4 regions of the Arthrobacter sp. SLBN-122 genome follow, and region 3 is predicted to be linked to each of the others. Evidence: riboswitches for the same ligand, from Rfam matches in the RefSeq annotation. Region 3 holds a riboswitch; each other region holds the start of a gene.
What was found. Region 3 has a riboswitch for thiamine pyrophosphate ahead of thiD (bifunctional hydroxymethylpyrimidine kinase/phosphomethylpyrimidine kinase). Riboswitches for the same ligand answer to the same signal wherever they lie in the genome.
Positions count from the first base shown of each region.

Region 1: linked by a shared signal. The riboswitch ahead of thiO (glycine oxidase ThiO) and the one ahead of thiD (bifunctional hydroxymethylpyrimidine kinase/phosphomethylpyrimidine kinase) in region 3 are both predicted to bind thiamine pyrophosphate.
Region 2: linked by a shared signal. The riboswitch ahead of thiC (phosphomethylpyrimidine synthase ThiC) and the one ahead of thiD (bifunctional hydroxymethylpyrimidine kinase/phosphomethylpyrimidine kinase) in region 3 are both predicted to bind thiamine pyrophosphate.
Region 4: linked by a shared signal. The riboswitch ahead of FBY36_RS07335 (ECF transporter S component) and the one ahead of thiD (bifunctional hydroxymethylpyrimidine kinase/phosphomethylpyrimidine kinase) in region 3 are both predicted to bind thiamine pyrophosphate.

Region 1 is NZ_VFMS01000001.1:407,814-415,281, forward strand. Features, by position in the region: gene moeB (molybdopterin-synthase adenylyltransferase MoeB) at 1-1,009, opposite strand, end outside; gene FBY36_RS01790 (TetR/AcrR family transcriptional regulator) at 1,095-1,760, shown strand; gene FBY36_RS01795 (DUF3107 domain-containing protein) at 1,823-2,047, shown strand; gene FBY36_RS01800 (hypothetical protein) at 2,069-2,371, shown strand; gene FBY36_RS01805 (thiazole synthase) at 2,459-3,274, opposite strand; gene thiS (sulfur carrier protein ThiS) at 3,279-3,515, opposite strand; gene thiO (glycine oxidase ThiO) at 3,512-4,810, opposite strand; TPP riboswitch at 4,804-4,922, opposite strand; gene thiE (thiamine phosphate synthase) at 4,950-5,684, shown strand; gene FBY36_RS01825 (RNB domain-containing ribonuclease) at 5,721-7,214, shown strand.
Region 2 is NZ_VFMS01000001.1:43,239-50,706, reverse strand. Features, by position in the region: gene FBY36_RS00280 (glucose-6-phosphate dehydrogenase) at 1-212, opposite strand, end outside; gene ffh (signal recognition particle protein) at 297-1,880, shown strand; gene FBY36_RS00270 (alpha/beta fold hydrolase) at 1,999-2,733, shown strand; gene thiC (phosphomethylpyrimidine synthase ThiC) at 2,738-4,504, opposite strand; TPP riboswitch at 4,553-4,660, opposite strand; gene FBY36_RS00260 (amidohydrolase family protein) at 4,739-5,821, shown strand; gene FBY36_RS00255 (VOC family protein) at 5,921-6,796, shown strand; gene FBY36_RS00250 (hypothetical protein) at 6,915-7,370, shown strand.
Region 3 is NZ_VFMS01000001.1:4,419,723-4,427,190, forward strand. Features, by position in the region: gene proB (glutamate 5-kinase) at 1-284, opposite strand, end outside; gene obgE (GTPase ObgE) at 274-1,863, opposite strand; gene rpmA (50S ribosomal protein L27) at 1,981-2,244, opposite strand; gene rplU (50S ribosomal protein L21) at 2,306-2,614, opposite strand; gene thiD (bifunctional hydroxymethylpyrimidine kinase/phosphomethylpyrimidine kinase) at 2,878-4,398, opposite strand; TPP riboswitch at 4,406-4,503, opposite strand; gene FBY36_RS20310 (Rne/Rng family ribonuclease) at 4,655-7,468, opposite strand, start outside.
Region 4 is NZ_VFMS01000001.1:1,552,242-1,559,709, forward strand. Features, by position in the region: gene FBY36_RS07320 (UDP-N-acetylglucosamine 1-carboxyvinyltransferase) at 1-1,032, opposite strand, end outside; gene FBY36_RS07325 (energy-coupling factor transporter transmembrane component T family protein) at 1,150-1,950, opposite strand; gene FBY36_RS07330 (ABC transporter ATP-binding protein) at 1,947-3,494, opposite strand; gene FBY36_RS07335 (ECF transporter S component) at 3,494-4,117, opposite strand; TPP riboswitch at 4,186-4,326, opposite strand; gene FBY36_RS07340 (heme-degrading domain-containing protein) at 4,410-4,952, shown strand; gene FBY36_RS07345 (iron-containing redox enzyme family protein) at 5,148-6,203, shown strand; gene FBY36_RS07350 (glycosyltransferase) at 6,152-7,300, shown strand; gene FBY36_RS07355 (CDGSH iron-sulfur domain-containing protein) at 7,330-7,468, shown strand, end outside.

The DNA.
Region 1 (7,468 bases), 4.0 Mb from region 3:
GTCCCTGCGGGATCAGTTTGGCCCCGTCGATTCGGACGATGTCGTACTCCCCGGCCTCGCGGACGTCCACCAGTTCGAAGTCCTTGAGCCCGGCTTTCCGCGACGCCAGCATGGTGGCCAGCTGCGTGGCGGTAACAGTATGTTCCGTATCCGCCTCGGCTGTGGGCGGGATGCCGCAGAAGGCCTCATAGTCGGTGAGCTTCGTGATGGGTTCCGCCGCGGGGTCCTTCGACACACGGATCTCGCGCCAGCTCCCGCCCAGGGCGTCAAACAGTGCCACGCGGCCCAGCAGGGAACGTCCGACGCCGGTGATCAGCTTCACTGCCTCGGTCACCATGAGCGATCCCACGGCAGCGCAAAGCATGCCGAACACCCCGCCCTCGCCGCAGGAAGGCACGGAACCGGCAGGCGGAGCCTCCGGATACAGGTCGCGGTAGGTGGGGCCGTGTTTCTCCCAGAACACGCTGACCTGGCCGTCGAACCGGAAGATGGAACCCCATACGTAAGGCTTGCCCAGGATGGCGGCGGCGTCGTTCACCAGGTACCGGGTGGCAAAGTTGTCGGCCCCGTCAAGAATGAGGTCGTACCCGTTGAACAGCTCCAGGGCGTTGGACGAATCCAGGCGCAGGTTGTGCAGCCGGACATCCACCAGCGGATTCAGCTCCGCGATGGCATCGCGCGCAGACTCGATTTTGGGCCGGCCCACGTCGCTGACGCCGTGGATCACCTGGCGCTGCAGGTTGCTCAGGTCCACCACGTCGTCGTCAACGATTCCAATGGTGCCAACGCCCGCCGCAGCCAGGTACAGCAAGGCCGGCGCGCCCAGGCCGCCGGCACCGATCACCAGCGCCCTGGCGTTCTTGAGACGCCGCTGGCCCAGGGCACCGATCTCGGGAATGATCAAGTGCCGGGAGTAACGCTCCACCTCATCAGCGGTAAGCGCGGCAGCCGGTTCCACCAGCGGATCCAGCGAAAGGGTTGAAGAATTTGCGGTGAAAGACGAAGCCATACTTCAATGTATGCCCCGGAATACCAGCGGGTCATATTACCCCGCAGTAAAGTGAAGGGTAACTGCAATGGAAAGAAGGACAACTGTGGTCCCTGAAGCACGGGCTGACCGCCCGCCCGCCGCCGAACCGCAAACTGCCTCCCGCCCCGCAGGCCATCGGTCCGCCCGGCTGCCCCGGGATGAGCGCCGCGCACAGCTGCTGGCGGCAGCCCAGGAGGTGTTCGTGGCCAACGGCTACCACGGCGCGGCCATGGATGAAATTGCAGAGACCGCGCACGTCAGCAAACCAGTGCTGTACCAGCACTTCCCCTCCAAGCGCGACCTTTACCTCGCACTGCTGGAAAGCCATCTGGCGTCCCTGACCGAGCTGATGCTGGGTGCCCTGAATTCCACCACGGACAACGATGAACGCGTCCAGGCCGTCATGCGCGCCTACTTCCACTTCATCGCCAATGACGACCAGGCCCACCGCCTGGTGTTCGAGTCCGACCTGATCAACGACCCCGATGTCAGTTCCAGGCTGGAAACCTTCAACCGGACCTTCGCCGACGCCATCGCCCGGGTCATTGCCGAGGACACCAAGCTCCCCCACCTCGAAGCCGAACTCCTGGGCCGCGGACTGGCGGGAATGGCGCAGGTCAGCGCCCGGTACTGGCTGGAAACGGACGGCAACCTGGACCTCAACGTGGCCAGTGACCTCATCTACCGTTTAGCTTGGCGCGGAATCTCTCGCTTCCCCAAAGAGTCCTAGACTACAAATAAGACAACACCTCGTAGAGAAACACGAGTACTTTCACAGGCTGGGAGGCCCCCTTGGAAATTAAGATCGGCGTTCAAAACGTTGGCCGCGAGATCGTGCTGGAATCGACCCAGGACGCGGAGACTGTGGCCAAGGTTGTTGGTGAAGCCATCAATGGCGGCAGCGAACTGCGGCTGAAGGATGACAAAGGACGCGTGATCATCGTTCCGGGCAACGCACTGGCGTATGTGGAGATCGGCGCCGAAGAGGTTCGGCGCGTCGGGTTCGGACAGTTCTAGTCCCCGGTTCCAAGGAGATCCATGCTTTCGCTGACCATCGTGGTGCTGGCCACCGTCGCAGCCGGCTTCGTCGTTTGGGCCAATGACAGGCGGCATGCCAAGTACGGTGCTGCACTGCCGGCCGGCGTCGCCGCAGCTGTTGCAGCGCTGGTGTGGATCATCCTGATGGCAGCTGGTTTCGGCTACCTGCCAGGGCTGACCTGGCTTCCCTGGATCCTGCCCATCGTTCTCGGCATTGCAGCCGCCATCGCCGCCGTCGTTTACCTGGGCCGCACGCGTGCGCGCCACGACGCACAGCAGCTCACGGCGATCCTGCGGCGCTGAGCTTCCATCCGCCTGCTCTTGCCGCAAAGCTTAAAGGGCTGTGGCCACCACCCATGCGGTGGTGGCCACAGCCGTTTAACCGGGAGCTTAGAGGAACTCCGCCCGGCCCTCCATTGCCGACGACGCGAGGGCGTGCTCCCGGCGCGGGATGCGCCCGGCCGCCCCGGCCATCCTGCCGGCGATCACCGCATGCTTGAAGGCCTCGCCCATGAGCGCCGGGTTCTGGGCCCGGGTCACGGCCGTGGCCAGCAGCACGGCGTCGCAGCCCAGCTCCATGGCAAGGGCTGCGTCGGACGCCGTGCCGATGCCGGCGTCCAGGACCACAGGAACGGAGGCCCGGGAAACGATGAGTTCGATGTTGTGCGGGTTCAGGATCCCCAGGCCGGTGCCGATCGGGGCGCCCAGCGGCATGACGGCGGTGGCGCCAAGGTTCTCCAGCCGCAGCGCCAGCACGGGATCGTCATTGGTGTAGGCAAAGACCTTGAAGCCGCGGTTCACGAGCTGCTCGGTGGCCTCGACGAGTTCCACGGCGTCCGGCAGGAGGGTTTGTTCGTCCGCGATGACCTCCAGTTTGACCCAGTCGGTCTCCAGCGCCTCCCGGGCCAGTTCCGCGGTGAGGACCGCATCCCTGGCCGTGAAGCAGCCGGCCGTGTTGGGCAGGACCCGGATCCCGTGGTCCACCAGCAGCTGGAAGAGCGAGCCTGTTTCCGCCGTGGAGTAGCGCCGCATGGCTACGGTGGTCAACGCGGTGCCGGAGGCCAGGAGCGCTGCGCCCAGGCCGTCGAGGCTGGGAGCTCCCCCGGTGCCCATGATGAGCCTGGATCCGAGGGCGACGCCGTCGATCACCAGAGCGTCAGCGGTACCGGCACTTCCTGCGGGGTTGATGGTGCTGGTTTCGGTCATGGTGTCAGCCTCCCTGTACTGCTGTGACAAGTTCGATGTCGTCACCCTCGGCGAGCGCGGTGGCGAACCATTGGCTCCGCGGCACCACCTGGGCGTTATGCGCGACGGCGACACCCAGCTTCCCGCCGTCCGTCGCCTGCCCGTTGTCAGCCAGCGGGCGTCCCGTGACCTGGCGGACCAGTGTGGTGATGGAGGCGCCGTCGGCCACCGTGTGCTGGTTTCCATTGAGGGTGATGTTCACGCTGTCTCCTTGATGAAAGGGCTTGTTGCTGTTGTGGCCGGCCTGGAGAACCGGTCCGGGCTGAACGCTGCCCAGCGGGGATCGATTTTTCCGTCCAGCAGGTCCCTGCAGATACCCGCAGCCGCGGGAGTGAGCAGGACGCCGTGCCGGAAGAACCCGGTGGCAACGATGACGCCCGGGACATGCCCGGCCAGTCCGTCCGCGGAGGCCGCAGGCGCCGGTACCCGGCCCAGGAGCGGTGCGTTGTCAGGGGTTCCGGGGCGGGCACGGGCGGTGGCTTCCAGGAGTTCAAGTTCGGCGACGGCGGGCACCAGCGCCTGCGCGTCCCGCAGCAATTGGTACACCCCTCCGGCACTGACGGCGTCGGACAGGGCATCCTCCCGCTGGGTGGCTCCGATCACCACCGTCCCGTCCTGCCGCGGGACGATGTACACCGGCACGCCGTGGACCAGCCCGCGGACCGTTGACGTCACCAGGGGCTGCAGGTGGCAGGGAACGGCAAGGCGGAGGATGTCCCCGTGCACCGGCCGCAGCGGCAGCTCAAGGCCCTCCGGCAGGCCGTCAAGTGCCGCGGACTGCAGCCCGTTGGCCACTACGGTTTCCGTTGCCAGCACGGTGCCGCCGTCGGCCAGGCGGACGCCGGCAACAGCTCCGCCGTCCCACAACAACCCGGCTGCCCGCTGCGGCACGGCATAGCCGTCCGCTGCCCCGGCAACAGCCACTGCCGGCTTTTCCCGTGCCGCGCCGGCCAGGGCCAGCCGCAGGGCTGCCACCAGGCGCCGGGGGTCAACCTGGTGGTCCGCAGGGGTGTCCAGGGCGCAGGCAATGGCCGGGCTGAGCAGTGGTTCGCGCTTCCGGACCTCCCGTACGGTGAGGGGCTCCACCACCAGCCCGTTGGCCTGCTGGACGGTACGCAGATCCATCAGTGCCCGGCGGTCGGCCGCATCGGCACCCACGGCGAGTGTCGCCGTCGTCAGGTATCCCGAATCCGCGCCCGTTGCACTGTCCAGGCCGGCGGCGAACCCCGGCCAGCGCGCTGATGCATCGAGCATCAGTTTCAGGAGGTCTTCCTCCTGGTAGTGCAGTTCGCTGACGGGGGCCAGCATGCCGGCCGCGGCCCAGCTGGCGCCGGTACCCGGTGCGTCGTCGATGAGCACCACGGAGCGTCCGGAACGCTGCGCCTCCCAGGCGATTCCGTGCCCCACCACTCCCCCGCCAATGACCGCAACATCGGCCCGGACGGTGGAGGGGCTGGAGGCGCCGGCGGACCCGGGGTGGTTGAAGGGGGTACGCATATGGGTTCCTTCCCTACGCCGGCATTACCCGGATCAGGTCAAGCGGTCGGCTCTGACGCCCTCTCAGCCCGGCGCTTTATGACAGCTGCCGCGGGCTCCCGCAGTACCAGCCCAGTTTAGAGGAACTAGGCTTGCACGCATGAATGTGTCCACCCCATCCTTCCCCGCCGGCCACCGCGCTCCCGCCACCGAAGTCGTCAATTCACGGGACAGCCACGCCCTCAAGGCCGCCCGCCTGTACCTCTGCACCGATGCGCGCCGGGACCGCGGCGACTTTGCGGACTTCGTTGACGCCGCGTTCGCCGGCGGGGTGGACATCATCCAGCTGCGGGACAAGACCATCGAAGCCGCCGAGGAACTTGACCTTCTGGCGGTGCTCAAGGAGACTGCGGTGCGGCACGGCAGGCTGTGGGCAGTCAATGACCGCGCGGACATCGCCGTCCTCTCCGGGGCACCGGTGTTCCACATCGGCCAGAAGGACCTTCCCTTGGCCGCAGCGCGTACGTTGGTCAACGGAAATGCCGCGATCGGGCTCTCCAGCCACACCACGGAGCAGGTGGACGCCGCCCTGGCAGCAGCTGCCGGGCCGGCCGGCCTGGACTATTTCTGCGTGGGTCCGGTGTGGGCCACCCCCACCAAACCCGGCAGGGCCGCCGTCGGACCCGGCCTGGTGAAGTACGCCGCGGACGCCTCGGGAAGGGCGGCGGATCCGGTGCCCTGGTTCGCCATTGGCGGCATCGACCACGGAAACGTCCGGCAGGTGGCGGAAGCGGGGGCCCGCAGGATCGTGGTGGTCCGCGCCATCACCGAGGCTCCCGATCCCGCGGCCGCTGCTGCTTCGCTCCTCGACGCGCTGGATGCCGCCGGCGCCTGATGCCATATCCATGGACTTGGAGCTACGCTGATTTTTGTGTCACATCATCGGCTGGCCCCCAACGTCCATGACCACAGGAACGCCCTGGAAGAGGCGTTGGGCCTGCTGCGGACCGAACTCGAGCTGCCGGGACCCTACCCCGCTGAAGCCGTGGCGGATGCCCAGGCTGCCGTAGCCGCGCTGAAGCTGCCGTCCTATGACCTGACCGCCGTGGAGTTCGTGACCATCGATCCGGCAACGTCCACGGACCTGGACCAGGCGGTGTTCATCGAACCGGACGGGAACGGCTACCGGGTGCTGTACGCGATCGCCGACGTCCCCGCGTTCGTTGCCCCCGGCGGTCCGCTGGACGCCGAGACCCGGCGCCGCGGCCAGACGTTCTACGCTCCGGACGGCAGGATTCCGCTGCATCCGGAAGTGATCAGCGAGGGGGCAGGAAGCCTGCTGCCTGGGCAGGACTGTTCAGCGTTCGTGTGGGACTTCACGCTCGACGGCGAGGCGACGGTTTTGTCAGTGGGCGTCAGGCGGGCGCGGGTCCGCAGCCGCGACAAGCTCAGCTACAAGGGCGCCCAGGCAGACCTCGACGCCGGGACTGCCTCCCCGGTGCTGCAGCTGCTCCGGGAGGTGGGCCTGAAACGGGTGGCCCTGGAACGGGAACGCGGAGGGGCAAGCCTGAACATGCCCGAGCAGGAAATTGTCCAGCTGCCCGATGGCGGCTACCGCATTGACGCTGTCCCGCAGCTTGCCGTGGAGGACTGGAACGCGCAGATTTCGCTGATGACCGGGATGGCGGCCGCGCAGCTCATGCTGGAGGGCAAAGTGGGAATCCTGCGCACCATGCCCGCCCCGGAAGAACGGTCCCTGCGCCATTTCCGTCTGCAGACCGAGGTGCTGGGCAGGCCCTGGGACGGCGAGGTCAGCTATGGCGAGTACCTGAGGTCACTGGATCCCACCGACCCGCGCCAGCTGGCCATCATGCATTCCGCCGGCATGCTGTTCCGGGGAGCGTCCTATACCGCCTTTGACGGCACAGTCCCCGAGGACGGGGTTCAGTCAGCCATCGGCGCGGCCTATGCCCACACCACCGCGCCGCTGCGCCGCCTGGTGGACCGCTTCGTGCTGGTCATCTGCGAGGCCCTGAGCAACGGCGCCGACGTTCCGGGTTGGGCGCGTGAGGCCCTTCCGCTGCTGCCGGGCATCATGGCCGGCTCAGACCAGCTGGCGTCCAGGATGGAGCGCCTGGCCCTGGACACCGTGGAGGCGGCGCTGCTGCTGAACCACATTGGCCAGGAGTTCGAGGCCATCGTGATTTCCGGGTCCAAACCGCAGAACGGCAACGGCAACGGCAACGGAACGGGGAAAAGCGGCAACGGAAAGAACGGCAACGGCAGTTCGGGCATTATCCAGGTTGCCGAGCCGGCTGTCACCGCGCGGTGTGCGGGCGAGCTGGAGTCCGGAACCAAGGTCCGGGTCCGCCTGGTTTCTTCGGACATCACCACCCGGGAGATCCATTTCGAACTCGTCCCGTGAGGGCCGGCAGGCGCGGCAGGCGGGCCGGAACAGTGTTTCTGCGCCTGTGCGGCTAGACTGAGAGGGTAGAAATGGATGCCCGGTCGTTGATTTCCTTGATTTGAAACCAACAAGCCCGCCCCTACGCGATCTTGAGAATTACCCGCTGGTCACCAGTGCCAGCATTAGATAGCCCGCGATCGGCTTCCACTGGAATCGCTTGCGCGCCTGAGCGTGCTCCGGAGCGGCCAGCCCTGGCCGGCCCGTTGAGCAGG
Region 2 (7,468 bases), 4.4 Mb from region 3:
TCTGATGCGCCGGCTGCACCGGCGAACGATGACTGGACGCGCTCCCGCCATTGTTCCGGCGTCCACGGGTCCGAGCCGGCACCCACCAGGGTGAGGCCCTCCGCGCGCCCTGCAGCGACCAGACGCGCAAGGCCCGGCAGCAGCAGCCGGCCGGTAAGGTCGCCGGAAGCGCCGAGGATGAGCAAAGTCTTCACAGTTGTTTGGCTCGTCATTTTGCCAGCATGCCACCTTGCGTGCCTGACTTGGTACCCTAGATAGTCGAGTCCCGATCATCCACTGAAAGAAGTGCACGGCGCGTGTTCAATTCACTCTCTGACCGGTTGACAGCAACCTTCAAGAATCTCCGCGGCAAAGGCCGCCTCACTGAGGCCGACGTTGATGCCACAGTCCGCGAGATCCGCCGCGCCCTTTTGGACGCCGACGTTGCCGTGCCAGTGGTCCGTGAATTCACCGGACGGGTCCGCGAACGTGCCCTCGGCGCTGAGGTTTCCGCCGCGCTGAACCCCAGCCAGCAGATCGTCAAGATCGTCAACGAGGAACTGCAGGAGATCCTCGGCGGCGAGACCCGCCGGATTCGCCTGGCAAAGAACGGCCCCACTATCATCATGCTGGCGGGCCTCCAGGGTGCGGGCAAGACCACCCTTGCCGGCAAGCTGTCCAAGTGGCTGAAGGCCCAGGGCCACAGCCCCATGCTGGTGGCGTGCGACCTGCAGCGCCCCAACGCCGTTACCCAGCTCCAGGTCGTGGGCCAGCGCGCCAAGGTGCCGGTGTTCGCACCCCACCCGGGCGCCACGTCCTCTGAACTTGAGCACCCCGCAGGTGACCCCGTAGCGGTGGCCCGCGCCGGTGTCGAGGAAGCCCGCCAGAAGCTGCACGACGTCGTCATCGTGGACACCGCCGGCCGGCTCGGCGTCGACGCCGACATGATGGAGCAGGCACGGCAGATCCGCCGCGCCATCGTGCCCAACGAGGTCCTGTTCGTCATCGACTCGATGATTGGCCAGGACGCCGTGAACACGGCGCTTGCCTTCGACGAGGGCGTCAACTTCACCGGCATCGTGCTGTCCAAGCTCGACGGCGATGCCCGCGGCGGTGCCGCCCTCTCGGTCGCGTCTGTGACCGGCAAGCCGGTCATGTTCGCGTCCACCGGTGAAGGCCTGGACGACTTTGAGCTCTTCCACCCGGACCGCATGGCCTCGCGCATCCTCGACATGGGCGATGTCCTCACGCTCATCGAGCAGGCCGAAAAGTCCTGGGACAAGGACGAAGCCGCCCGGATGGCGAAGAAGTTCGCCGACCAGGAGGACTTCACCCTGGATGACTTCCTGGCCCAGATGCAGCAGATCCGCAACATGGGCTCCATGAAGAAAATGCTCATGATGATGCCTGGCGCGCAGAACATCCGGCAGCAGCTTGAGCAGTTCGACGAGCGCGAAATCGACCGCGTCGAGGCCATCGTCCGGTCCATGACCCCGCACGAGCGCGTGGCTCCGAAGATCATCAACGGCTCCCGCCGCGCCCGCATCGCCCGCGGTTCCGGCGTGCACGTCTCGGAGGTCAACGGCCTGCTGGAGCGTTTCGCCCAGGCCCAGAAGATGATGAAGAAGATGGCACAGGGCGGAATGCCGGGCATGCCCGGGATGCCGGGAATGCCCGGAGCCGGCGGCGGCGCGCGGAAGAATGCCAAGAACGCGCCCAAGAAGAAGGCAAAGTCGGGCAACCCGGCCAAGGCCGCCCAGGAGCGCAAGGACGCCGAAGCCCGGCGTGCCAACGCCGCCAAGGCACTGCCTACGGGTGCCGCGTTCGGGCAGCAGTCGGGAGACTTCGATCCTTCGCAGCTGAACCTTCCCAAGGGTTTCGACAAGTTCCTCGGCAAATAACAGCCCAACCCAAGTAACTCGCAATTAACGCTCCGAAACACGCCTTTCAGTGCGTTAACTGCGAGTCACTTGGGATGGGGTCCGGCGGGATACCGGTGCCGTGGAATAGGGTTGGGTCATGTTCAAGCAGAGGGTAGTGTTCGTGCACGGCGCCGGGAATTTCGGCGCCGCCGCATGGCCGCGCCAGCACGGCATGGCACTGTCCTACGACGCACTGTTCCTGCGCCGCCACGGGTTTGATCCCGTGGCTGAGCCCGTGGAGTCGTCCTTCGATGAGGACACTGCCATTGTGCTGCGGTCTCTGGCCGACGACGGCAGGGGCGCCGCGGGAGGGCACGTCGTGGCACACGCCCAGGGCGCCATCGCGGCGATGATGGCCGCCGTCCAACGTCCCGACCTCGTTTTTTCATTGACGCTGGTGGAGCCGGCCTGCCTGTCGCTGACTGCCGAGCTTCCCGCCACGGCGGCGCATATCAAGCTGATGCAGCCGCTGTTCGACGTCCGGCACCAGCTCAGCGATGAGGATTTCCAGCGCGAATTCGTCCGGCGCGTCTATGCCACCGATCTGCAGCAACCGGCCACGGCCGAGGAAAAGCGCTCTGCCCGGCGGCTGCGGCTGCAGGCGCCGGCCTGGGAAGCTCCGCTGCACATCGTTCCCGGCGTTCCCACCCTGGTCCTGACCGGGGGATGGGAGCCGCTCTACGAGGAGATCGCAGGCTACCTGCGCGAGACCGGCGCCCTCCACCGCACCGCGGCGGGAGGGCACCGGCCCCATGACTCCGTGGAAGGGGACCGGATCATCCGCTCCTTCATCAGGGACGTCAGCCGCGTGCAGTCAGCCCGGGCCTCCTGAACCCCTAATTTTGGGCGGGAACGGTCAGCTCCGGCAAGTAAACCTTTCCGCCCGCCGCCAGGAACTCCTGGCTCTTGTCCCTCATGCCGGCTGCAGCGTCCGCCAGGGCAGCCTGTGCTTCTGCTGATCCGTACTCGTCCCGGATGTCCTGGCTGATCCTCATGGAGCAGAACTTTGGACCGCACATGGAGCAGAAATGCGCCGTCTTGGCCGGTTCTGCGGGCAGTGTCTCGTCATGGAAGGCCTCCGCCGTCACCGGGTCCAGGGACAGTGCGAACTGGTCGCGCCAGCGGAACTCGAACCGCGCCTTGGACAGGGCGTCGTCCCGTTCATGGGCGCCGGGGTGTCCCTTCGCGAGATCTGCGGCGTGCGCAGCGATCTTGTACGTGATCACCCCCGTTTTGACGTCGTCCTTGTTGGGCAGGCCCAGGTGTTCCTTCGGGGTGACGTAGCAGAGCATGGCCGTGCCGTACCGGGCGATTTCCGTGGCGCCGATGGCCGAGGTGATGTGGTCGTACCCGGGGGCCACATCGGTGACGAGCGGGCCCAGGGTGTAGAAGGGCGCGCCTTTGCACAGTTCCTGCTGGCGTTCAACGTTTTCGCGGACCAGGTGGAACGGCACGTGGCCCGGCCCTTCCACCATCACCTGTACGTCATACTCCCAGGCGCGCTGTGTCAGCTCAGCCAGGGTGTCCAGTTCCGCGAACTGCGCAGCGTCATTGGCGTCCGCCGTCGCTCCCGGCCGCAGTCCATCGCCCAGGGAGAACGCGACGTCGTACTTCGCGAAGATCGCGCAGAGCTCATCGAAATGCGTGTACAGGAAGTTTTCCTGGTGGTGGGCCAGGCACCATCCGGCCATGATCGAACCGCCGCGCGAGACGATGCCCGTCACCCGGTTGGCCGTGAGGGGAACATACCGGAGCAGGACGCCGGCGTGGACGGTCATGTAGTCCACGCCCTGTTCGCACTGCTCAATGACCGTGTCGCGGAAGATCTCCCACGTCAGCGCATTGGCTTCGCCGTTGACCTTCTCCAGGGCCTGGTAGATCGGGACGGTGCCGATCGGCACCGGAGAGTTGCGGATGATCCATTCGCGGGTGGTGTGGATGTCATCGCCAGTGGAAAGGTCCATCACCGTGTCCGCGCCCCACTGGGTGGCCCACTGCAGCTTGTCCACCTCTTCGGCAATGGAGCTGGTAACGGCCGAGTTGCCGATGTTGGCGTTGATCTTCACCAGGAACGCCTTGCCGATGATCATCGGTTCGGACTCGGGGTGGTTGATGTTGCTGGGGATGATGGCACGGCCGGCGGCCACCTCGCTGCGGACCAGCTCCACATCGCAGTTCTCCCGCAGCGCCACGAAGCGCATCTCGGGAGTGATGACGCCCTGCCGCGCGTAGTGCATCTGCGTCACGGTTTTACCTTCGACGCCGCGGCGGGGCACCGGCCGCGCTCCTTTCCACTCTGCGCTCGCCGCGCCGCGCCGGACTGCCGACCGGCCGTCGTCGAGCAGGTTCCGTTCCCGGCCGCCATAGGCTTCCGAGTCTCCCCGTGCGGCTATCCATTCAGTGCGGAAAGGGGGAAGGCCGCGGACAGGATCGCTGCCCGGCCCGGCAGTGCGGTAGGTCCGGAAGGGCGCATTCGGCGCTCCATTGGGGGAGGGCTCCAGGGCAATCTCCGTCACCGGGACCCGGATGCCTGGCTCCGCGTCCTCGAGGAACGCCAGCGAATGTGACTTCAGGGACTGCGTTACGGCGCTGTCTTCAGGCATGGCCTTCCCGGACTGGTTTTGGGCAGGGCTTAGCTGTGCATTTGGTGTACTCAAGGAATACTCACTTCCTTCGCCGGCATTACCCGGACAGGTTCAACGGTCGCAGGCTGCGTCAGCCCGATCTCAGCCCCTGCAGGGGCACCCGTGTGGTCAGGAACGAAGCTACCACAGCCCTCCGGAAGGGCCTTGTCACATGGCCGGTGCTAGCCTGACTGGCGACAAAGAGGGAGTCCAATGCCGGAGATCATCGAATTCAGCGGCCCTGTGCTTACGGGGCCGGACACAGAGCAGCGGGGCCTGTGGTCCGTCGACGGAAAGCTGACGTACACCCGTCCCCGCCAGGCGCCGGACCGCGTTCTGGACGGTTGGGTGCTGCCCGGCTTCGTGGACGCCCACTGCCATATCGGACTCGGACCGGGCGGCCCGGTGGACCCAACAACTGCCGAAGACCAGGCCCGGGCGGACCTGTCGGCAGGCACGTTGCTGGTCCGGGACGCAGGTTCCCCAGCCGATACCCGGTGGATGCAGGGCGGCCGGGACTTCCCGCTGCTGATCCGCGCCGGACGCCACATTGCCCGCAGCCGCAGGTATCTGCGGGGCTTCGCGGCAGAGGTGGAACCGGACGGCCTGGTAGAAGCCGTCCGGAAGCAGGCGCGCGACAGCGACGGCTGGGTCAAGCTCGTGGGCGACTGGATCGACCGCGGCGCCGGCGACCTGGCGCCGTCGTTTCCCGCCGCCGTCGTCCGCGATGCCGTGAGCGCAGCCCACGACGAAGGCGCCCGGGTGACCGCACACTGCTTCGCCGAGGACACCCTGGACCAGATGCTGGATGCCGGAATTGACTGCATTGAACATGCAACGGGGCTCCTGCCGCGGCACCTGCCCCGGTTCGCGCAGCAGGATGTGCCGATCGTGCCCACCCTCATCAACATCGCCACCTTCCCGGGGATCGCTGCCCAGGCAGACGCCAAGTTCCCGCGCTACGCAGCCCATATGCGCGCCCTCTGGGAACGCAGGCTGGAACGCGTGGCCGAAGCCCATGCCGCCGGAGTGCGCATCTTTGCCGGCACGGATGCCGGCAGCGTGATCCGCCATGGCAGGATCGCCGACGAGATCCTCGCCCTGCACGGCGCAGGCCTGCCCATGGAGGCGGCGCTGGACGCTGCCTGCTGGTCAGCCCGCACCTGGCTGGGAGCGGAGAACCTGGCGGAAGGTGCCCGGGCCGACGTCGTGGTGTGCCGGGAGGACCCGCGGGCTGTCCCGGAAGCTATCTCGGCCCTGGAACATGTGGTGCTGGGCGGCCGCATCATCCGCTGAGCAGGATGAGCACGGGACTTGGAATAAATTGAAGCTTCAAGTAATTTTAATGTGTGACAGGCCGCCAACGGGACGGCCGCCAACACAAGGAGCCTTCACATGACCGCAGCAGCCAGCAGCCAGGATCTTCTTCCTGCCGACCTCGCCATGGGCACGGTGATGCTCAAGGTGGGCGACATGAAGGTGATGACCGACTACTACCAGCGCGCCCTGGGTCTCGAGGTGGTGGCCGACCAGGACGGCGGCCTGTATCTCGGCAGGCTCGGCAGGCCGTTGGTCCACCTGGCGCCGGCCCCCGGGCTGCACCTTCCCGACAGGGGAGAGGCGGGCCTCTTCCACACGGCCCTGTTGTTCGAGGATCAGGCGTCTCTCGCCGCCACCATCGCCACGGCCGCCCAATACGAGCCCCGCTCCTTCACCGGCAGTGCCGACCACCTGGTCAGTGAGGCCTTCTACTTCACCGATCCCGAGGGCAACGGCATCGAGCTGTACTGGGACCGGCCGCGCAGCAACTGGTCCTGGAACGGGGCGGACGTGGTGATGGACAGCCTCGCGCTTCCGCCGCAGCGCTACCTGGAGCAGCACCTCACCGAGAAGTCCCTCGAGGGCCAGCGGCAGACGTCCGCCGGGGTAGGGCACGTCCACCTTCAGGTGGGCGACGTCCAGACGGCCCGGGACTTCTACGTGGGAACCCTCGGTTTCGAAAAAACGGCGGGCTGGCATGGCCAGGCACTGTTCGTTTCCGCGGGCCGCTACCACCATCACATGGCCATGAACGTCTGGAACAGCCGCGGCGCCGGCCCACGAAAAGACACCCTTGGGCTGGGGGAGGTGCTCATCGAAGTTCCGGCCGGGGACGACGTCGGGGCGCTGGCTGACCGCCTCAAGGTCGCCGGGGTGCCTGCCCACCACACCGGTGCGGAGCTCCGGTTCGAGGATCCATGGCGCAACCGGCTCCGGGTGGCCGTCCGCTGACCGGTTCCTCCCGCCCCGCCGGTATGCGCGGGCAGGTCCGCAACTACTAGGCTGATTCCGTACGGCCGGGTGCAGGCAGCGCCCGGCACGCAGCTCCGCCAACGGAAGGGCACCCGCCATGGGCTTCACCGAGATCTTTGTCGCCACCCATGACGCCGCGCTGAAACGCGCCGGCATCCTCGACGAAGGAAGCGGCTCCGCGGCGGACAGCGGGCCCTCGGGTCAGGCGGTCCGGATCCAGGGCGTCAGCGATTTCGAAGTCGAACAGTTGGGCGATCTTGCCGGGACGGCGGTACATGCCGGCGGCGCCGACTATGAACTCACCATGGTGGACGTCGGCAGCGATTCCCTCCTTGCCGTTCCGCCGGCCATGGTCCGTGCCCTCGCTGATCTGCTCTCCTATGAAACCGAAGGCGAAGGCAATGTCCTTGACGACGTCGCCGAACAGTGGGCCGGCCAGGAGGACATGCCCTTCGACGCCGCACAGGCCAGAAGCTATGTGCAGCAAGTGGCCGAACTGGCGGCTTCACTCGACGATTCCGAGCGGACGGGACTGTACGTCTGGTCCGCCTGAGCCCGGTGGTGCCCGTTTCGGTACCCTGCAGTGCGCCAGGGGCCGGCTGCGGCGGCCCGCGCGGCGGGCCAAGTCGAAATAACGCCGCCCATCTGGCA
Region 3 (7,468 bases):
GCTGCCGCCTGCTGGGTGGCAAGGTCGCGGGGCCTCTTGGCCAGCCCCAGCGGGGCCAGTCCGGCGGCGATGGCGCCGGAGGACACCAGGATGATTTCGGCACCGGCGTTGCGTTTGGCCGCCAGCGCGTCGGCCAGGGCGGTCAGGGATTCCTCCGAAATGCCGCCCTTGATACTGGTGAGCGAGGAGGACCCCACCTTCACGACGATCCGGCGGGCACCCGCCAGGGCGCTCCTGTCGGAGGCGCGTTCAGCGGGTTCCGCGGCCATGCCCCTAGAGGTCATCGTCCGCTTCCAGTCCGCTCTCCTTCACGGGGTGGGCGGCGCGGCGGCCGCTGACGGATTCGGTCCAGATGCCGGCTTTCCGTTCCGCCTCGAGCTCGGCACGGGCGGCTGCCTTGGCATCCCGGCGCTCCTGCTGCTCTTCACGCTTCTGGCTGCGGGTGGGGCGGTCACCGATATCAGCGAACCGGACATCCGTGCCGCGCGGCGACGCCAGGAGTTCAGCGCCTGCCATCATGGTGGGCTCCCAGTCGAAGACCACGCCGTCGTCCTCACCGATGACCACGGTATCGCCGGGCTTGGCGCCCTGCTTGAACAGTTCTGTTTCCACGCCGAGCTTGGCGAGCCGGTCTGCCAGGTAGCCGATGGCTTCCTCGTTGGTGAAGTCGGTCTGCTTGACCCAGCGCTCCGGCTTTTCGCCCAGGACGCGGAACAGCGGCTCCAGGTTCTTTTCCTCGCGGCGGATCTTGAAGCCGGTTTCGTTGACGGCGCGCGGACGCAGTACCGCGGGCTGGACCTTGGGCGGGGCGGCGGCCACGGCGTCGCGGGCGGCCTTGACGATTTCCGCCATGGCGAAGCCCAGCTGGCGCAGGCCCTCATGGCTGGTGGCGGACACCTCGAAGACGCGGTAGCCGCGTGATTCGAGTTCCGGGCGCACGAATTCGGCCATGTCCTTGCCGTCGGGAAGGTCCACCTTGTTCAGTGCGACCAGCCGGGGCCGGTGGTTCAGGGGCACCACTTCGCCGTCCTGGCCCGCGTAGCTCATGTCCACGGCGTACTTTTCCAGTTCGCCCTCGATGATGGCGAGGTCCGACAGCGGGTCGCGCTCGGACTCCAGGGTGCCGCAGTCGAGCACGTGGACCAGCGCTGCACAACGTTCCACGTGCCGCAGGAAATGGTGGCCCAGGCCGCGTCCCTCGCTGGCGCCTTCGATGAGGCCGGGAACGTCGGCGATGGTGAACCGCACGTCGCCGGCCTGAACCACGCCGAGGTTGGGAATCAGGGTGGTGAAGGGGTAGTCGGCGATCTTGGGCCGGGCCGCGGACATCGCGGCGATGAGGCTGGACTTGCCGGCGGACGGGAAGCCCACCAGGGCGATGTCGGCGATGGACTTCAGCTCGAGGATGACGTCCCGGGATTCGCCTTCGATGCCCAGCAGCGCGAAGCCGGGCGCGCGGCGCTTCTGCGAGGAGAGGGCGGCGTTGCCCAGGCCGCCAATGCCACCGGCGGCTGCCACAAACTCCGCACCCTCGCCCACGAGGTCGGCCAGTACGGTGCCGTCCTTGGACTTGACCACTGTGCCGTCCGGTACGGGCAGGATGAGGGTTTCGCCGTTCTTGCCGCCGCGCCAGTCGCCCATGCCGGGCCCGCCGTTGCTGGCGTGCCGGTGCGGTGCGTGGTGGTAGTCGAGGAGGGTGGTGGTCTGGTGGTCCACGCGAAGGATGACGTCGCCGCCGTTGCCGCCGTCGCCGCCGTCGGGACCGCCCAGGGGCTTGAACTTCTCCCGGTGGACGGAGACGCACCCGTTGCCGCCGTTACCGCCGGATACGTGCAGTACTACCCGGTCTACAAAGCTGGCCACGTGGATCTCCTCAGAAGCTGTTTACCTGGCGCCCCGGGGCGCCACATCGATTGTAATGCGGTTAAAAGAACAGTGGAGCGGGCCCTCAGGCCCGCTCCACCGCTTCAGAACTTGTTGTTACTCTGCAGCTGCAGCAGCAACGATGTTGACCACGCGACGACCGCGGCGGGTACCGAATTCAACGGCGCCCGGGGTCAGTGCGAACAGGGTGTCGTCCCCGCCACGGCCAACGCCGGCGCCCGGGTGGAAGTGGGTGCCGCGCTGGCGGACGATGATTTCGCCTGCGGAAACAACCTGGCCGCCGAAGCGCTTGACGCCGAGGTACTGAGCGTTGGAATCGCGACCGTTGCGAGTGGAGCTCGCGCCCTTTTTATGTGCCATCTGAAATGCCTGCCTCTAAATTCTGGGGAATCTGTTGAAATGCCTGAACACTAACCGGAGGTTAGCTGATGCCGGTGATCTTGACCTTGGTCAGTTCCTGGCGGTGACCCTGGCGCTTCTTGTAGCCGGTCTTGTTCTTGAACTTCTGGATGACAATCTTAGGACCACGCAGGTCCTGGAGGATTTCAGCCGTAACAGTTACCTTGGCCAGGTCGGCGGCGGCGGAGGTGACCTTGTCACCATCAACCAGGAGCAGTGCGGGCAGCTCAATGGTGCTGCCGGCTCCACCGGCGACGCGGTTCAGGGTAACGAAGTCTCCAACGGAAACCTTCTCTTGGCGGCCGCCTGCGCGGACAATCGCGTACACCACTTGGGAACTCACTTCTCTCGACGTTTATAACTAAATTTGCGTGCGGAACCGACTATCAAAAGCCTGGTTTCTCGCTGTGCCTCAACGCCGTGGGGTCATAACCCAAGTGTTGGCGTAAGCACCGAAGATCTAGATTACGCTAATTTTGTCTTCGGCCGCAAATGAGGCTGGTTCCCGGCGGGTTGCTGTGATAGGCACCACAGCTCAGGTCCGGCGTCCGCACCATGCCCCACCATAGTACCGGCACACCCGCAGGCCGCGGTTCAGGAGTGCAGGCGCGGCGCGTCGAAGAACTCCACTTCGAGCCGGCAGGACTGCTTGAACGCGGTCAGCATCGCAGCCTTCTCATGGTCGGAAGCCTGCCGCCCGGCCGCATCCACGATGGCGATGGCCTGGCGTGTGGCTTCGGCAAAGCCCTCATCTGCGTAGGTGCGGAGCCAGTCCGCGTACGCGTGCCCGTCCGGTTCCCCGGAGGCCAGGAACCGGGCGTGCAGCGTGGCGCCGACCTCGGCGTAGAGCCAGAAGCAGGGCAGGACGGCGGCGGCGAGGACCGCATAGCTGCCCGACGACGACGCTGCGGTCAGGTGGTCCACGTAGGACTTGGTGACCGGGCCCAGGCCGTTCGGGGCCGGGCGGGTGCTGAGCCACGAGCGGTGAAGCTCCGTTTCCACTTCAAGGCACTGCTGCGCGGACCGTGCCCAGAACAGCTGCTCGGCCTCCGAGGGGGCCAGGGCGCTGGCCCGTGCCAGCACGCGGGAGTAGCCGTTCAGGTAGAGGGCATCCTGCGCCAGGTAATAGGCAAAGTCCTTTTCGGAAAGATCGCCCGAGGCCAGTCCGTCGATGAAGTCCAGCGCGTAGATGTCGTCGAGGTCCTGGCGGGCTTCGGTCCACAGCCGGGCCGCGAAGCTGCCTTCCGCCGGGACGGGCCGCACGTGGTGGAAGTGGTGCACGGGTCCGTTCCCCTGGCCCACCTCCAGCTGGGCGGAGTTCTCGAGTGCGCCGGCCAGCCAGGGCTTGACGGTCCGCAGCGAGGCCTCCCAGTCACCCAGGCGGGCCTGGACGGTTGCCATGGCGGAGGACAGGGAACATCCGGTGCCGTGGCTGTTGCGCGTGGAAATGCGCTTCCCCTGCACTTCCACCACCTCCTGGACGAGGAGGCCTGCAGTGTTCACAAGTGCGTCCGGGCAGTCCAGGCCTGCCAGGTGGCCGCCTTTAACCAGTACGGTGGCTCCGGTGGCCTCGGCCAGGCGCCTGCCTTGGTCCAGTGCGGCCTCCCAGTTTTGGGCTGGCTCCGTCCCGAGCAGCAGCGCGAGCTCGGGCAGGTTGGGGGTGATGAGGTGGGCAAGCGGCAGCAGTTCCCGGAGCGCGGCTTCGGCGGATTCCTGCAGCAGCCGGTCCCCGCTGGTGGCCACCATCACGGGGTCAAGGACAACGACGGCGGGACGGACCTTTCCGAGCCACTCGCGGACAGTGCGGATCACCGATTCGTCACCCAGCATGCCGATCTTGACGGCGTCGATGCTGATGTCATCGCTGACGGCATCCAGCTGCTGGGCCAGGAACGCGGCCGGAGGGACGTGGACGGCCTGCACGCCGCGGGTGTTTTGCGCTGTGAGGGCGGTAATCGCCGCCATGCCGTATCCGCCGTGGGCGGCGATGCTTTTGAGGTCCGCCTGGATCCCGGCTCCCCCGGACGGATCGGAACCGGCGATGGAGAGGACGCGCGGGACGTCGCGGCCCGTGGGAAGGCCGGAGGGAACGCCGGGCGCGGTTGGCAGGGGCATGGAAAGGGTCGGAGACAAGAGACATCCCTTCGCCGGTACTAGCCGGACAGGTTCAACGGGTCTGGATCTCAGCCGGCCTTCTGCGCGGCACCCCGTGTCGCTGTCCAGCGTAGCTGCTGGTGCCGACGCGGCGGAAAGGTGACAGCACCTGCCTATGCAGGAAGTCCCCGCCTTGTGGTCCATTCCCCCCGAGACTCTGAGGGGAAAGGTCCACATGGCGGGGACTTCCTTGGTGGTGCGTTGGTTCTGACCTGGCTTAGAGCTCCGAGGCAGGGACTCCGACGCCGAGGATGATGGGTTCCGCTGCCGGCTTGGCAGCTTCAGCCTTGGCGGCGTCTTGTGCCTTAGCGGTGTCGGGGGCCTTGGCTGCGTGTGAATGTCCGGCACCCGTGGACTGGACGTTCTCGTGGTGCTGGACAGCTGTCTCGTTGGCTGCGCCCTGGGCACGGCTGGCAGCGCGGTGGCGCCGCGGCCTGCGTTGCCGGGTCTGCTCCAGGGTGTGGTCGGAGTAGTCCTTTTCCGCGGGCGCTTCCACGGTGGCGTGGGTTGCCGCTCCCCCGCCGGCCTGCTGTTGCGGCGCTGCCGGTTCGGCTGCCTTCACCGATTCTGCGGCTTTGGCCGGCGCATCCTCCATGGGTGACGCCGGCTGGCCGAGGTGGGCGAACGCTTCCGCCAGCCGGTCCAAGGTGAGGGCGGGCTTGGGGTGCTGCTCCTCGGCGTGCTCCACGAACGGAAGCGGGACTTCCTCGCTGCCGAAGGTCAGGACAGCTGCGGGGCGTGCGGGGGAATCGGCGTCGTGCTTCTCCTCCGCGGGAACCGGCGCAGGCTCGGCCTGCGGCGCCTGGCGGGTTGCTGCCACCTCATCGTCATGCAGGTGCGCCGCGTGGGCGGCAGCCGCAATGTTCGCCAGGGCAAGCCGGGTGGCCTCTGCTTTGGCGTGCCGCTCAGCATCCGCCGTATCCGGCACGACGGTGTGGACGTGCACTGCAGGCGCCGGGACAGCCTCGGGCTGCTGGCCGCCGCGTCCGCGCCGCCGTTTGCGCTCGGGACGGACTCCGGGCTGGCCGGCATCGGGCCGCTGTGCCTCGGCGCGGTGGGCTTCCCCGCGGGCTTCGGGGCGGTTGTCCGCGCGCTGGACGTGGTGCTCGGCCGCCACGATGTTGGCACGGCGGTGCTCCACGGGATCGTCATGGGTTACTACCCCGCGGCCCGCGCAGGCCTCGCACTGCTCGCCGAAGACTTCCAGCAGGCCCGTACCCATCCGCTTGCGGGTCATCTGGACCAGGCCCAGCGACGTGACCTCGGCAACCTGGTGCTTGGTCCGGTCACGGCCCAGGCATTCCACCAGGCGGCGCAGGACCAGGTCCCGGTTGGATTCGAGCACCATGTCGATGAAGTCGATCACGATGATGCCGCCGATGTCGCGCAGCCGCAGCTGGCGCACCACTTCCTCGGCAGCTTCCAGGTTGTTCTTGGTGACGGTTTCCTCGAGGTTGCCGCCGCTGCCGGTGAACTTGCCGGTGTTGACGTCCACCACGGTCATGGCCTCGGTGCGGTCGATCACCAGGGAGCCGCCGGAGGGCAGGAAGACCTTGCGCTCAAGCGCCTTGTGGATCTGCTCGTCGATGCGCCAGGCGGAGAAGATGTCCTGGTCCTTGGTCCACTTCTCGAGGCGTCCCACCAGGTCCGGCGCCACGTAGGTGACGTAGGCCTCGATGGTGTCCCAGGCTTCCTCACCGGACACGATGAGTTTGGAGAAGTCCTCGTTGAAGACGTCGCGGACCACCTTGATGGTCAGGTCGGGTTCGCCGTAGAGCAGTTCGGGCGCCAGGATCTTGGTGGACGCGGACTGGCTTTCGATGCCTTCCCACTGGGCGCGCAGCCGGTTGATGTCGTGCGTCAGCTCTTCCTCGGACGCGCCTTCCGCAGCGGTGCGGACAATGACGCCGGCATGCTCGGGCAGGCGGTCCTTGAGGATGCGCTTGAGGCGGTTGCGTTCGACGTCGGGCAGCTTGCGGGAGATGCCGGTCATAGAGCCGCCGGGCACGTACACCAGGTAGCGGCCGGGAAGGGAGATCTGGCTGGTGAGCCGGGCGCCCTTGTGGCCCACGGGGTCCTTGGTCACCTGGACCAGGACGGTGTCGCCGGACTTCAGCGCGTTCTCAATCCGGCGCTGCTTGCCCTCGAGGTTCACCGCTTCCCAGTTCACTTCACCGGCATACAGCACGGCGTTGCGGCCGCGGCCGATGTCAACGAACGCCGCTTCCATGGACGGCAGCACGTTCTGGACCTTGCCCAGGTACACGTTGCCAATCAGCGAGTCCTGCTGGGTCTTGGACACGAAGTGCTCGGCCAGGACGCCGTCCTCGAGGACGGCGATCTGGATCCTGTCGTCGCGCTGGCGGACGATCATTTGCCGGTCAACGGATTCGCGGCGGGCCAGGAACTCGGCCTCGGTGATCACCGTGCGGCGGCGGCCCGTGTCGCGGGACTCGCGGCGGCGCTGCTTCTTGGCCTCGAGGCGGGTGGAGCCCTTCACGCTGGTGACGCGGTTGTTGACGGGCGCTTCAGTGACGGCACGGGGCGCACGGACCCTCGTCACCGTGTTGGGCGGGTCATCATCCCCGCCGCCGGTGAGTTCAAGGTCCTGGTCTCCGCGGCGGCGGCGGCGACGGCGGCGGGACGTCACACCGTCCTCCAGCTGCGTGGCGTTGTCCTCGTCGGCGTCGTCCTCGGCGTCAACCTCGGCGCTGCCGCCCTCGCTGTCCTGGTCGGCAGCGTCGCCGATGCGGCTGCGGCCCCTGCGGCCCCTGCTGCGGCGCCGGCGGCGGCCGGAGGCATCGTCGCCGTCTTCGGCTTCTTCCTCTTCAGGCTCCTCGACGGCGGGCGCTGCGGGACGGACCACGGTGCTGAGGTCCGGTGCCTGGAAGAGCACGGACGTGGGCGATGCAGGTTCCAGGAAGAGGGAACCAAAGGGGCTGGCAGCCGCGGCGGGCGCAGACTCTCCCGTGTCCCCGGCCGGGGTTTCCTGTGCAGGCTCCTGAATGACGGAAGCCTCCGGGGCCGGCAC
Region 4 (7,468 bases), 2.9 Mb from region 3:
TTGGCCCAGGGTGGCCAACTCAATCTCCATGAATTCGATGGGCACCCGGCGCACCGTGACCTCGGAGTTGGTGACGATGCCGGCCGTGATAAGGCTCATGGCCTCAATGGGGTCCTCGGACGGGAAGTACTCAATCTCGGCGTCGATTTCGGGCCGGCCGGTGATCTTCAGGGTGGTGGTGCCCACACCCTCGATGGTGACGCCGAGCATCTGCAGGTAGAAGCACAGATCCTGCACCATGTAGTTGGGGCTCGCATTCCGGATCACGGTGGTACCGGGCCGGTGCGCCGCAGCCATGATGGCATTCTCGGTAACGGTGTCCCCGCGTTCGGTAAGGACGAAGGAGCGGTCGCGGGTATCGGCAGGAGGCGCCTGGACGGTGTAGAAACCTGAAGTGGCCTCCACCGAAAGGCCAAACTGGCGCAATGCCTGCATGTGCGGTTCCACGGTGCGGGTGCCAAGGTCGCAGCCGCCGGCGTACGGCAGCCGGTACTCCCGCGACTCATCCAGGAGTGGACCCAGCAGCATGATGACGCTCCGGGTCCTGCGGGCCGCGTCAACGTCCATGGCATCCAGGTCCAGGACGGCGGGACGGCGCAGGCGCAGGTCGGTGTCGTTGAGCCAGGTGCACTCCACGCCGATGCTGGTCAGCACTTCGACGATGCGGTTGACTTCCTCGATCCGGGCCAGCCGGCGGAGCACGGTGGTGCCGCGGTTGATCAGGCTGGCGCAGAGCAGGGCCACGCCGGCATTCTTGCTGCTGTTGACGTCCACGGCGCCGGACAGGGTGTGGCCGCCCTCTACGCGGAGATGCGTCATTTGCGGTTTGCCGACGTTGACAATGCTGCGGTCGAAGATGGTTTCCAGCCTCTGGATCATCTTCAGGCTCAGGTTCTGCTTGCCCTGTTCCATTCGGGCGACAGCGCTTTGGCTGGTGCCGAGTTCGGCGGCCAGTTGACCCTGGGTCCAGCCCTTCTCGGTGCGGGCGTCCCTCAACATGGCGGCAACGTGCTCAGCGGTTTCCTGCGTCATAAGCAAAAATATATCATAAATGAGTTATCGTGGCCGTTGTCGCACCACGAGCGGGGTCAATGGAAAGCCTTTACCCGATACATGCGATACAAATCACCAGTAGGGTAACCGCCAGCCTCAGCTGCCCAGCCACACCATGTTCCATGTTCCGGCAGCCAGCGCCGCAAAAAGGGCAAGCCCGGCCACCAGGACACCGCCGGCCACCACCCCAAGATCCAGCGTGCTGAACGTGGATTCCCGGGCCCAGGTCCGTTGGCCACCGCCGAAACCCCGGGCTTCCATGGTCACGGCGAGCCGGGACGCGCGGCGGACGGCCTGTACCAGAAGCCCGAAGCTCTGCCCCAGGGTCGCTTTCACGCGCTGGCCCAAGCTGCCGCGGGAACCCACACCGCGTGCACGGCGCGCCATCCCGATGGTCTGCCACTCCTCGGCCATCAGCCCCACCAGGCGCATCGCGGCGAGCGTTCCCAGGACGAACCGGTGCGGCAGGCGTGCCTTCTGCGCCAGCGCGTCCGCAAGGTCGGTGGGATCCGTGCAGCTCATCAGGAGCACCGCCGGAAGCGCGATGGCAAAGCCGCGCAGCATGAAGCCGACGCCCAGCTGCAGGGAACCTTCGCTCATGGTCCAGATGCCGGCGTCGAGCAGGATCCTGCCGCTGTCCGGCGCCAGGATGGACGTGCTCCAGCCGCCCACGGCGGCGGCGATGATGAGCGGCCACCCGCGCTGCCACAGCAGGGACAGGGTGAGCCCGGCCAGGGGGAACAGCAGGAGCTCGAAAACCAGGGCCACGGAGGCCGACACCCAGTCGATGGACAGCGCCAGGACCGCGGTGATGAGCAGGACGGCCGCGAACTTGCTCAGTGGATTGGCGCGGGCCAGGAGGGCATGGTTGCCGGCCAAGGTGAGTTGCTGCCTCATGGTGCCACCGCTTCCGCCGCAGCCATCCGCAGTTCGGTCCCGCCCAAGGCTTCGGTGAACTCGGCGTCATGCGTCACGGAGACCACCGCGGTGCCGGCATCCAGGAGTTCGGACAGGAATGAGGCCAACTCAGCCCACGTGTTGGCGTCCTGCCCGAACGTGGGCTCGTCCAGGACCAGGACCTGCGGGCTGGCGGCAAGGACGGTGGCCACGGACAGCCGCCGCTTCTCGCCGCCGGAGAGCGTATAGGGGTTGGCGTCCACCAGGTGGGTGAGCCGCAGCCGCTCCAGCAGTTCGTCCACCCGGTCTTCGCCACGGCCAAGGTGCCGGGGGCCGAACAGCAGCTCATCCAGCACCTTGCCGGTCACGAACTGGTGCTCCGGCTCCTGGAACACCGTCCCCACGCGCGAAATCAATTGCTCGGCCTTCCACCGGTACGGGTCAATGCCGGCCCCGCGGCTGAGGTCCAGGGTGGCTGACACTTTTCCGGAGACCGGCTCCAGCAGCCCGGCCAGGGTCAGCGCGAACGTGGACTTGCCGGCACCGTTGGGACCTGTGACGGCGAGCGCCTGCCCGGCCCGGACCTGCGCGGCCAGGCCTTCCTGGACCGGTACCGGCGGGATCTTCCGGAAGCCCTTGCGGCGGGGACGTTCGCGGGAAACACCCAGCTGTTCGGCGGCCAGCAGCAGCTTTCCCGTGCCCGGCGCCGGGACAAGGGCGCGGGCGCGGGTTGCCGGCACGTAGCCGGGGACCCACACACCGGCTGCGGCGAGCATGGCCCGCGCCTCCGTGAGCACCCGGTCCGGCGGCCCATCCAGGAGCACGGCAGGATTGGTGCCGGAGCCCGGCTGTAGGACCACGATCCGGTCCACCAGGTCCTTCCACACGGAAACCCGGTGTTCCACCACCACCAGTGTGGCCCCGGTCTTGTCGAGGCAGCGCGCCACGGCATCGCGGACCTCCAGCACGCCGTCCGGGTCCAGGTTGGCGGTTGGCTCATCCAGCAGGATCAGGCCCGGGCGCATGGCCAGGATGCCGGCCAGCGCCAGGCGCTGCTTTTGCCCGCCGGACAGGGCCGACGTGGGGTGGTCCAGCGGCAGGTGGGACAGTCCGACGTCGGCAAGCGCCTCGTGCACCCGCGCCCAGATTTCCTCCCGCGGCACCGCAAGGTTTTCGGCACCGAAGGCGGCGTCGTCCCCCACGCGCGACAGGACCACCTGCGTCTCGGGGTCCTGCTGCATGAGCCCGGCGCGCCCGCGCTGGGCGCGGGGCACGGCGCCGTCAACCAGCAGCGAACCTGACTCGTCGGCATCCCCCGCCTCGCCGCCGTCGTCGTTAATGTCCTCCCCCAGCACCCCGGCGAGCGCATGCAGGAGCGTGGACTTGCCGGCGCCCGAGGGGCCGAGCAGGAGCACCCGCTCCCCCGGGCTGATGTCCAGGTCGAGGGCGTGGACGGCGGGCTTGACCCTGCCGGCATGCCGCCAGCCCCAGCCGCGGGCGGTGACAGCGGCAGGGCGGACCGCCGTGCCCTGGGCCATTGCCATCAGGAGAAGACAGGCTCCGTGGCAGCCTTGCGCGAGGCGAAGGAGCTCAGCACTCCTGTACGTGCCAGGCCGCGCGTGGCCACCCAGGACAGGGCGCCGGCAATGACTGCTCCGGAAATCATGCAGAAGACGATGTAGGCCAGCTTGTCACCGCCGGAGTAGGCGATGTTCCAGCCCCACGGCGCAAAGGAGTCGTTCAGGCCGCAGAAGAGACCTGCTGCCGCACCTGCCAGCAGGGATACGGGCAGGTTGAACTTGCGGTAGACGAAGATGGCGAAGATGATTTCCGCACCCAGGCCCTGGACGAAGCCGGAGAAGAGGACCGAGGCGCCGTACTGGGAGCCCATGAGCAGTTCCCCGGTGGCGGCCACGGTTTCGCAGAACAGTGCGGCCCCCGGCTTGCGGATGATCAGCATGCCCAGCACCCCCGGAATCATCCATCCGCCGGCGATGATGCCGGTCAGGGGCGGGTAGGCGGCGTTCATCGGCACGGATACTGCCGCCGCGCCTTGGGACCAGGCCCAGAAAATAACGCCGCCGGCGATGGCCACCAGCGCGGCGACGACGATGTCCACGACGCGCCAGGACTTACTGGTGGTCTTCTTGATTGCTGCAGTGCTCATTGGAATCCTCCTGGGAAACAGGAGGGGAAAGTGGACCCGGCTGACGGCCCGATGCCGTGCAGCCGCGACACTTTGAGAACTCGACTCCCTTGCGCCGGTACTAACCGGATCAGGTTCGAGGGTCTGCGGCTGTCCGCACTCTCAGCGCCCACCTGCGGTGCCCGGCGGATGCCAGGATGCCCGACGGCGGCGCTCCCCTGTCGTTTGTAGTGTTGCTTTTTGTTGGGTAAGGCTTTTGATTGCCCTTCCGGGCGTGGTCAAGTTTACACCGGGCGGGGGTAGATTGAAGGCCATGAGCGCCATTCCACCGGATGTGACCGGGTTCGATCCTGATTCCGCCGACGCCCAGCTTGAGGGGTCGCTGGAGGCACTGGTTGCCCGGGTCGAGGCGGAGGTCCGGGAGCTCCATTTCTCCGGTTTTTCGGTGGATGACGCGTTGAACCTGGGCCTGCTCCTGGTGGAACTGGGCAAGGAGCGGTCGCTTCCCATCGCGATCGACATCACCAAGGGCGAGCAGGTCCTTTTCCACGTCGCGCTTCCCGGCGCCACTCCTGACAACGGGCACTGGATCCGGGCCAAGCAGCGCACGGCCGCCCGGTACGAGGTACCGTCCCTTTTGGTGGGGCTGCGGGGCCGGCTGGGCGGCGGCCGGATCGAGGACAACGCCTGGTTCGACCAGTCCCGGTATGCAGCCCACGGCGGCTCCTTTCCTATTTATGTCACCGGCGTGGGCGCGGTGGCCACGGTCACCGTCTCCGGATTGCCGCAGCTGCAGGACCATGACCTGGTGGTGGAAGCGCTGCGCGACATCTTGGGGTCAGCCCTGTCTGACTGAACTGTCTGACTTGCCGTTGTCCGGCTTGCTACTGGGGGACCAGCGAAACCCCCCATATACAAAGACTGCTTAGCTTTTATTAGTAATCATGCTTACTATATTGTTCCCCGGGTTTCGAGGAGGACAGGGCATGGCAGTCACCATGGGCGGTCCCGCGTTCGTTCCCGTCACCAGCGCGGCAGACCAAGGAGCACCATGAGAATCCCGGAAACCAGAGGCCCCCTCAGCAGCGCCCTGTTCGAGGTCCTGGCGCAGGCTCCGGACTCCGCCGGGACGGAACTGGACGCCCTGTACCGCCTGGCCGCAGGGCAGGTGGCCGGCACCGCTGACATTATTGGCGACGAGGACATCCAGCTGGCCCTCTTCTGCCTCTACGAACTCCATTACTCCGGGCTGGACGGCGTCTCTGACCACTGGGAGTGGGAGCCCGCGGTAATCAAGGTCCGGCAGCTGCTCGAGGAACCGTTTGAGGTTGCCCTCCGCGCCGCCGCACAACAGGCCGCTGGAACCCTCGAACTGCCCGTCGACGGTGCCATGAGCAGCGACCAGGTGGCAGATGTCCTGTTCGGCCTCGCCGGCAAGGACACCGGCCCCAGCGTCTCCCGCTACGTTGCCCGGAAGGCAACCCTGGATCAGCTCAGGGAGTTCCTGGTCCACAAGTCCATGTACCAGCTGAAGGAAGCCGATCCTCACACGTGGGCCATCCCGCGCCTCAGCGGACGACCCAAAGCGGCCCTGGTGGAAATCCAGGCGGACGAATACGGCGGCGGCCGCCCCGAGCGGATGCACAGCGCGCTGTTCGCCCGGACAATGCGCGGCCTGGGCCTCGATGACAACTACGGCGCCTACGTTGACGCCGTTCCCGCCGTCTCCCTCGCATCGGTAAACCTCATGTCCCTTTGCGGACTGAACCGGCGGCTCCGCGGTGCCATCACCGGCCACCTGGCGATCTACGAAATGACCTCTTCCCAGCCCAACCGGTTCTACGGCAACGGCTTCCGCCGCCACGGTTTCGGTGCAGACGTCACGCACTACTTCGACGAGCATGTGGAGGCCGACGCCGTCCACGAACAGATCGCAGGGCGGGACCTGGCCGGCGGGCTCGTCGAAGCCGAGCCGGAACTCCTCGCGGACGTCCTGTTCGGGGCGACGGCGGTCATGGCCATCGACGGCCGGCTCTCCGCCCACCTCCTGTCCTCGTGGGAAGCCGGGACATCATCGCTGCGGGCGGCCGTGCCGGCGGCAGCGTGACGGGCCGAGCGGTGCAGGACCTGCACGGCGTGACCCCCGGGGCGGAGTACATCCTTCCCCTGCGCTGGAGTGAAGACTCCGGCCTGGCTGATCTGTCGGACTACCTCCGGCGCCTCGTGGCCTGGATCCCGGTCACCGTGGTGGACGGCTCCGCCCCCCACCTCTTCGAACGCCACCGCGCCGCGTTTCCCGCCGCCGTGCGCCACCTCTGCCCGGACTCCGATGGTTCCCCGGGCCAGAACGCTTTCCCGGACCGCCCCGTCGTCGGGCGCGACGCCCACAACGGAAAGGTGGCGGGCGTGATGACGGGCATCCGCGCCTCCAGCGCGGAGTTCCTTGTCATTGCCGATGACGACGTCCGCTACACGCGCGAGGCCCTCGCCGCCGTCGTCCATCACCTTGCATCCGCGGACCTGGTGCGGCCGCAGAACTACTTCGACCCCCGCCCGTGGCACGCCTTGTGGGACACGGCCAGGACGCTGCTCAACCGCGCATGGTCCGCCGACTATCCCGGAACGCTGGGAGTCCGCCGCAGCGCACTCCTGGCCACCGGCGGCTATGACGGTGTCCTGTTCGAGAACCTGGAGCTCATCCGGACCGTCAAGGCCGCCGGCGGTAGGGAACGGATCCTGCCCGGCCTGTTCGTGGCCCGGCGGCCGCCAACTGCCCGGCACTTCCTGCGCCAACGCATACGGCAGGCGTACGACGATTTTGCCCAGCCGCGGCGGCTTGCCGCCGAGCTTGCCCTGCTCCCGGCAGTCATCGGGGCAGCACTTTTTCCTGCCCGAGCAAGGCGGAACGCCCTCCTGGGGCTGGCCGGCGCGGCCGTCACCTGCGCGGAAATTGGTCGACGGCGGCACCACGGGACCGCCGTCTTTCCCGCCTCGGCAGCGTGGTTTGCGCCGCTTTGGGCACTGGAGCGGGCCGTGTGCGTCTGGCTGGCGGCCGCCTTCAGGCTGGCTGGCGGGGTCCCCTACGCAGGCAGCAGGATCAGGACGGCGGCGCACTCGGAGGCGGAACTCCGGCGGCGCCATGCTGGAAAGCTCCGCCGGGTGACCGGCAACCAGGAAGCAACGACGAAAGCGGTGCAGGGATGAACCCCGGACAGCATGGAACAGAAGCCCACATGGATCAGGAAGCAGCCAGCTCCATCGTGGTGTGCCCGGACGGGCCCCTGATTATCAGGGGCGAGTTTGAGATCGTCACCCCGTCCGGGGACGCCGTGCCCCGCGACCGCAAGACCGTTGCCTTGTGCCGCTGCGGGG